2 regions of the Kosakonia sp. SMBL-WEM22 genome follow, and region 2 is predicted to be linked to the other one. Evidence: predicted binding sites of a transcription regulator. Region 2 holds the regulator's gene; the other holds the start of a gene.

Region 1 (3,864 bases), 1.9 Mb from region 2:
ATGCCAACCGTTTTCTGCCCGCAGCAGAGATTGAGCAGGCGCTGCGCGGCTGGCCGCTGCGCTGCGGCATTGACACTGTCACCCTCTGGTTTGCCGATGCAGCCAGCGCCCTGCGATCCCTGAAAGGGATTGGCGCGACCCATCTGCATGCCGGACGCCAGCAGGGGCTGACGCGCGGCAAATTGCAGCGCTTACAGCAAGCCTGGCCGCAACAGCAGGGCAAATTCCCGCTGACCTATCAACTTTTTTGGGGAGTGATGACCCGTGAGTGAACGCTATTTTATAACCGGTACCGATACCGAAGTGGGTAAAACCGTGGCGAGCTGCGCATTGTTGCAGGCGGCGAACCTGCGCGGGCTGCGCAGCGCGGGCTATAAACCGGTCGCCTCCGGCAGCGAGATGACGCCCGACGGGCTGCGCAACAGCGATGCGCAGGCGTTGCAACGCCACAGCAGTGTGCTGCTCACCTATCAAGCGGTTAATCCGTACACCTTTGCCGAGCCAACCTCACCGCACATTGTCAGCGCTGACCTGAATCAGCCGATAGAGGCGGAAGTGATGTCAGCCGGTTTACGCCAGCTGGAGCAGCAGGCCGACTGGCTGCTGGTGGAAGGGGCAGGGGGCTGGTTTACGCCGCTCTCGCCGACGCTGACCTTTGCCGACTGGGCTACCGCAGAGCGCCTGCCGGTGATTCTGGTCGTTGGCGTCAAGCTTGGCTGCATTAACCATGCAATGTTAACTGCCCAGGCGGTACAGCAGGCGGGTTTGAGGCTGGCAGGCTGGATCGCCAATGACGTGGTCAAGCCGGGTAAACGCCACCAGGAGTATATGGCGACGCTGCAACGCCTGCTGCCTGCGCCGCTGATCGGCGAGATCCCGTGGCTGGCGGATGCGCCGGAAACCGCCGTAACCGGCCACTATCTCGATCTCAGCGTACTGACTCCGGCGACAGCCAGTGCGCCAGCAGGGGATCATCTAACTGCCTGATATCCCCCCCGGCGACGCGTCGCCCGCGGTGCAGCAGGCAGAAACGATCCGCCACCCGGCGGATCAGCGACAGCTGCTGCTCCGCCAGTAAGATCGACATACCAAACTCCTGATTGAGCCGCACGATCAAGTTCCCCAGTTTATGGATAAATGCCTGACCGAGCCCGCGCGTCGGTTCATCAAGGATCAACAACCGCGGGCGCGTCACCAGCGCCCGCGCCATCGACAATTGCTGCTGGTTATCCTCTGACAACATCGCGCCGCGCTGCTGGCGCAGCCCATACAGCTCTGGAAAGAGATCAAAGATCTCGCGGCTCAGGCTCTGGCCTGGATCACCGGCGGCGCGCATTGCGACATGCAGGTTCTCCTCCACGGTGAGCTGCGAGAAGATGCGCCTGTCTTGCGGCACATAGCCAATCCCAACCGCGCTGCGGTGCTCGGCCTGGAGTGTCAGCAGATCGCGCGGTGGCGCGCCCGCATCCTGCCAGATCATGCTGCCGCTCTCCACTGGCAGGTTGCCAGTTATGCAGTTCACCAGCGTGGTTTTTCCCATACCTGGCAGCCCGATCAGCGAAGTGCAGAGACCCGGGGCTAACTCCAGATCGATATCCCATAACGTATGGTGGTCGCCGTAATAGTGGTTCACCGCATGTAAGCTCAACATGATCCGCTCCTTGTTTCCGTCAGGTATGACTGCTTTTCACTGTGGTTAACTGCAAAAGGCTTGCCAGAACGCAAAAAGAGGTTTTTTTTCGGAGACGACTGAGAAAGCATGCGAAAAAAACGTGATGGCGCGCAAACCCAGGTAAAAATTCTGCACTTTGCCAGTGCTTACCGCAGCGGCTGGTGGTGCAAGATGTGGTGAAATTGTGAGAGGGATCCCATGCGGATCTTGCGCATCGTTAGCCGATAATTGTCAAAAAGAGTCGATAAAAAAATTTTCCCGCACCGTTTTCAGCGCCTAGCAGGAGTTTGGCGAGAGGCGGGGTACATGGGCTGGCGGCAGTTATCCACTATTCCTGTGGATAACCTTGTGCATTAGAGTTAGAAAACGTGCGGCAAGCGAGAGGCGGCGCGGCTTGCGCATGAATTGGTGCGAAACCCGTCTTTTTAATATTTTCTTTTTTAATCAAAGGATTAAATAAAAGCAATGGGTGTAAGAAAAGTGTCACCGACTGCCATAAAAGCGTCAAACATCACCTTGACAAATGTTAAAAGGGCAAAAGTTCTGGGGATAACCTTTAATACACGGTTTAATCGCTTATCGATCGCCTAATCGCAGCCACAAAGCAATGTTTTGCGCTGCGGTAGATGAGATCGCTTTACCTGCTACTGTTTTTTCATCCAGTATATTCGGTTGGCAAAAATGCGCATGGTGAGTAAACTGTCTTACCTGCCCCACTCCTCATCAGGTGCCATTCATGAGTAAACCGTTCAAACTGAATTCCGCTTTTCGCCCCTCCGGCGATCAGCCTGAAGCAATCCGTCGCCTCAAGGAAGGGCTGGAAGACGGGCTCGCGCACCAGACGTTGCTCGGGGTAACCGGTTCAGGGAAGACGTTCACCGTGGCGAATGTGATTGCCGATCTGCAACGCCCGACGATGGTGCTGGCACCTAACAAGACCCTGGCGGCGCAGCTCTACGGCGAGATGAAAGAGTTCTTCCCGGATAACGCGGTAGAGTATTTCGTCTCCTACTACGACTACTATCAGCCGGAAGCCTATGTGCCGAGCTCGGACACTTTTATCGAGAAGGATGCGTCGGTTAACGAACATATTGAGCAGATGCGTCTCTCCGCCACCAAAGCGCTGCTGGAGCGACGTGATGTGGTGGTAGTCGCCTCGGTCTCCGCGATTTACGGTCTGGGCGATCCTGACCTCTACCTGAAGATGATGCTGCACCTTACCAATGGCATGATCATCGATCAGCGCGCGATCCTGCGCCGTCTGGCGGAGTTGCAGTACACCCGTAACGACCAGGCGTTCCAGCGCGGCACCTTCCGCGTGCGCGGCGAAGTGATCGACATCTTCCCGGCGGAGTCGGACGATCTGGCACTGCGCGTTGAGCTGTTCGACGAAGAGGTTGAGCGCCTTTCGCTCTTCGATCCGCTGACCGGCCATATTGAATCGGTGATCCAGCGTTTTACCATCTACCCGAAAACGCACTACGTGACGCCACGCGAGCGCATCGTGCAGGCGATGGAAGAGATCAAAGTCGAGCTGGCAGAGCGGCGGAAGTTTCTGCTGGAGAACAATAAGCTGCTGGAAGAGCAGCGTATTACCCAGCGCACCCAGTTCGATCTGGAGATGATGAACGAGCTGGGCTACTGCTCCGGCATTGAGAACTATTCGCGCTACCTCTCCGGGCGCGGGCCGGGCGAAGCGCCGCCGACGCTGTTTGACTATCTGCCCGCCGACGGGCTGCTGGTGATTGATGAATCTCACGTCACCATTCCGCAAATCGGCGGCATGTATCGCGGCGACCGGGCGCGTAAAGAGACGCTGGTGGAGTATGGTTTCCGCCTGCCGTCAGCGCTCGATAACCGCCCGATGAAGTTTGAAGAGTTTGAAGCGCTGGCTCCGCAGACCATCTACGTCTCCGCGACGCCGGGTAACTATGAGCTGGAGAAGTCGGGCGAAGAGGTGATCGATCAGGTCGTGCGCCCGACCGGTCTGCTGGATCCGATTATCGAAGTGCGTCCGGTTGCGACCCAGGTCGACGATCTGCTCTCCGAGATCCGCAAGCGCGTCGAGATCAACGAGCGCGTGCTGGTGACAACGCTGACCAAACGGATGGCGGAAGATTTGACCGAATATCTGGTCGAGCACGGCGCGAAGGTACGCTATCTGCACTCCGATATCGACACCGTCGAGCGTA
Region 2 (3,864 bases):
TCGCCTAAATATTCACGGAACACCGTCGAGTAGAGCTTATTGCCTTTAAAAGTACGGCGAATAAAGAAGGCGCCAAGACGGCGGAAAACCGGACCGGCGGGCCAGAAGTTGAGGTTGATCCCGGCTGCAATGTGCGGCGGCACCAGACCCTGGTGATACAGCACATAGGAGAGCAGCAGGTAGTCCATGTGGCTGCGGTGGCAGGGGACATAGACAATTTCGTGGCCTTCATGCGCCAGCTGACGAACGCGCTCGGCGTTGTGCACGTTGATCCCCTGATAGAGCCGGTTCCACGTAAAGCCGAGGATACGGTCAGTCAGGCGAATCATCTCGTAAGAGAAGTTAGCGGCAATCTCTTCCATCAGCGCGATAGCGTTTTGCTGCGCCTTATCATGGGAGATCTTTTTGCTGCGTGCTTCATCTTCCACCGCACGGGCAATCGCTTTCGACGACAGGAGCTTATTGAAGAGATCCTGACGCGCGGGCAGACGTGGGCCAACAGCGGCCAGACGCTGGCGTGCGAAGTGCATACGTGCCACGCGAGCCAGTTTTTGCGCGATGATCTTATCCGTACCGTGTTCGGTCGCCATGCGGCGCAGCGAAACGGGCGGGGAGAAGCGCACAAAGCTGTCGCGACCAAGCCACGAAACAGCGAAGAATTTCTGAATACCGTTGAGCATGCGCAACGGCGGATTGATTTCACCCTTTTCACGCCCTGGCGAGCGACCGAACATCACTGATACCGGCACCATCTGCACATCCAGATCGGGATGGCTACGGTGTAAATCCAGGTAGTCATGGAACAGTTTTATCGACTCTTCTTTCGGCGTGTAATAGGTAAATACGCGCGGGCCGCCGTGAATGAACACATAGCGTGGCAGCAGCGCGCCATCGATCTCCAGTGGTTCGAGGGGATCGGGTAATTCATGCGCCAGGCACTGCTCGCGCAAGGTCATTAAGTCTGCCTTTGAGTTATAAGGCAGCACATACATAATAGGTCGTGATGTGTCGAGCCCCAGTTCCTGTGCAGGTTCTGCGGGGATCGATTTACTTTTTACCAGCACGCTTAATGGTAAGTTCAGTAATTTGTAGTAAATTCGTGGCCAGCCGGACATAAAGGGTGTAAAGCCTCTGGTTATTAATAGTGCCATTGCGCCGCAAGAATATCAGAAAGCACGCATAATTTCTGTGGTACCGCTGCGTGTACCACTACTCATTGACGCTTAATAGTTAAAAAGGTTCTTTTCATGGCCAATAATACCACCGGTTTTATCCGGATCATTAAAGCCGCAGGATATTCGTGGAAAGGTGTACGCGCAGCCTGGATCAATGAAGCTGCTTTTCGCCAGGAGGGCGTAGCTGTTGTTGTGGCTATTATTATTGCTGCATTTTTGGATATAGATGTCATTACTCGCGTCCTGCTTATTGGCTCGGTCACGCTGGTGATGATTGTCGAAATCCTCAATAGCGCTATCGAAGCGGTTGTGGACCGTATCGGCCCTGAATTCCATGAGCTTTCCGGCCGGGCAAAGGATATGGGCTCGGCAGCGGTGCTGATGACAATTTTACTGGCGCTCTTTACCTGGATCTCGCTTCTTTGGTCACATTTTCGATAGCGTTTCCATAATTCGATAACGCTCTGGTTTTTTGCTTAAATGTGGTTTCAAAATCGCCGTTGACTGTATATACTCACAGCATAACTGTATATACACCCAGGGGGCGGGATGAAAGCATTAACGGCCAGGCAGCAAGAGGTGTTCGATCTGATTCGCGATCGCATCACCCAAACCGGTATGCCACCGACGCGTGCGGAAATCGCACAGCAATTGGGGTTCCGTTCCCCAAATGCAGCCGAAGAACACCTTAAAGCGCTGGCGCGCAAAGGGGTGATCGAAATCGTATCTGGCGCATCGCGCGGTCTTCGCCTGCTGCTGGAAGAGGAAAACGATGCCGGTCTACCGCTGATTGGTCGCGTCGCTGCGGGTGAGCCGCTGCTGGCGCAGCAGCATATCGAAAGCCACTATCAGGTCGATCCAAATCTCTTTAAACCCCATGCTGACTTCCTGCTGCGCGTTAGCGGGATGTCGATGAAAGATATCGGTATCATGGATGGCGACCTGCTGGCGGTACATAAAACGCAGGATGCGCGTAACGGTCAGGTTATCGTTGCCCGTATCGAAGATGAAGTGACGGTGAAACGCCTGAAAAAACATGGCAACACCGTTGAACTGCTGGCAGAAAACAGCGACTTCTCGCCGATCGTGGTCGATTTGCGCAAACAGAACTTCACCATTGAAGGGCTGGCGGTCGGCGTGATCCGTAACGGTGAATGGCTGTAAAGCCTCTTTTCTTTGCTGTGGCGCCACGTTGCGCGCCGCAGCGCCACGCTTCTCCTCTTTAATGTAATGATGTTCACGCTATGGCGCTGTTAACCGCATCCGACAAAGCTCTGTGGCGGCTTGCGCTGCCGATGATTTTATCCAATATTACCGTTCCACTGCTGGGCTTAGTCGATACGGCAGTAATCGGTCATCTGGATAGCCCCGTCTACCTCGGCGGCGTGGCGATTGGTGCAACGGCAACCAGCTTCCTCTTTATGCTGCTGCTGTTTCTGCGTATGAGCACCACCGGGCTGACCGCCCAGGCATTCGGTGCGAAAAATCCCTCAGCGCTGACGCGTGCGCTTGTGCAGCCTCTGCTGCTGGCGCTCGGCGCGGGTGCTGCCATCGCGTTGTTACGCTCGCCGCTAATCGACCTGGCGCTGCACATTACCGGCGGCAGCGAGGCGGTGCTGGCGCAGGCGCGCCGCTTTCTTGAGATCCGCTGGCTTAGTGCACCAGCCTCGCTGGGTAATATGGTGCTGCTTGGCTGGCTGCTCGGCGTCCAGTATGCCCGCGCCCCGGTGATATTATTGGTGGTGGGTAACCTCTTCAACATCCTCCTCGACCTCTGGCTGGTGATGGGGCTGCATATGAATGTGCAGGGCGCCGCACTCGCCACGGTTATCGCGGAGTACGTCACCTTCTTTATCGGCTTGCTGATGGTGTGGCAGGTCTTACGCCGGCAGGCTATCTCGCTCTCAATGCTAACATCCGCATGGCGCGGCGGCGTTCGCCGTTTGTTGGCTCTCAACCGCGATATCATGCTGCGCTCGCTGCTGCTGCAACTCTGTTTCGGCTCCATCACCGTGTTGGGCGCGCGCGTTGGCAGCGAAACGGTCGCTGCCAACGCGGTGCTGATGATGTTTCTCACCTTTACCGCCTATGCGCTGGATGGCTTTGCCTATGCCGTTGAGGCCCACTCCGGGCAGGCTTACGGCGCGCGCGATGGCAGCCAACTGCTGCATGTCTGGCGTGCGGCCTGTCGTCAGGCAGGGTTTGTGGCGCTCGCGTTTGCTCTTGTCTACGCGCTGGCGGGCAGCATGATTATTGCGCTGTTGACCTCCATTCCTGAACTGCAGGCGGTGGCCGGACACTATCTTATCTGGCAGGTGGTACTGCCACTGGTGGGAGTGTGGTGCTATTTGCTCGACGGCATGTTTGTGGGCGCAACGCGCGCGGCTGAAATGCGTAACAGTATGGCGGTTGCCGCTGCCGGTTTTGGCCTGACCCTGCTGACGGTGCCGTTGCTTGGCAATCACGGTTTATGGCTCTCTCTTACGGTGTTCCTCGCGCTACGCGGTATCACACTGGCGCTCATCTGGCGGCATCACTGGCGCAACGGCAGCTGGTTCGCTAATGCTGAGGGTGCATAACGATCTGCGGTTTCGCCAGGAGTGAATGGTTAAAGATTCCGAATAAAAAACCGAACGCCGAATCCTTATCTACAATGATTAATACGTTCAGCACGCAAGAACGTCATTTT

The links. Region 2 encodes LexA, which represses DNA repair genes until DNA is damaged. Its sites were predicted from a motif close to TNCTGTATGTACATACAGNA; they were not measured.
Region 1: uvrB (excinuclease ABC subunit UvrB) is a predicted target of LexA. The motif match lies at 2,318-2,337, and genes of this name have one in related genera.

What each region holds. Positions count from the first base shown of each region.
Region 1 covers NZ_CP051488.1:1,575,050-1,578,913, forward strand. Annotated here, with positions in the region: gene bioC (malonyl-ACP O-methyltransferase BioC) at 1-272, shown strand, start outside; gene bioD (dethiobiotin synthase) at 265-987, shown strand; gene HF650_RS07555 (ATP-binding cassette domain-containing protein) at 929-1,651, opposite strand; gene uvrB (excinuclease ABC subunit UvrB) at 2,409-3,864, shown strand, end outside.
Region 2 covers NZ_CP051488.1:4,695,881-4,699,744, reverse strand. Annotated here, with positions in the region: gene plsB (glycerol-3-phosphate 1-O-acyltransferase PlsB) at 1-1,115, opposite strand, end outside; gene HF650_RS22700 (diacylglycerol kinase) at 1,248-1,616, shown strand; gene lexA (transcriptional repressor LexA) at 1,725-2,339, shown strand; gene dinF (MATE family efflux transporter DinF) at 2,420-3,754, shown strand.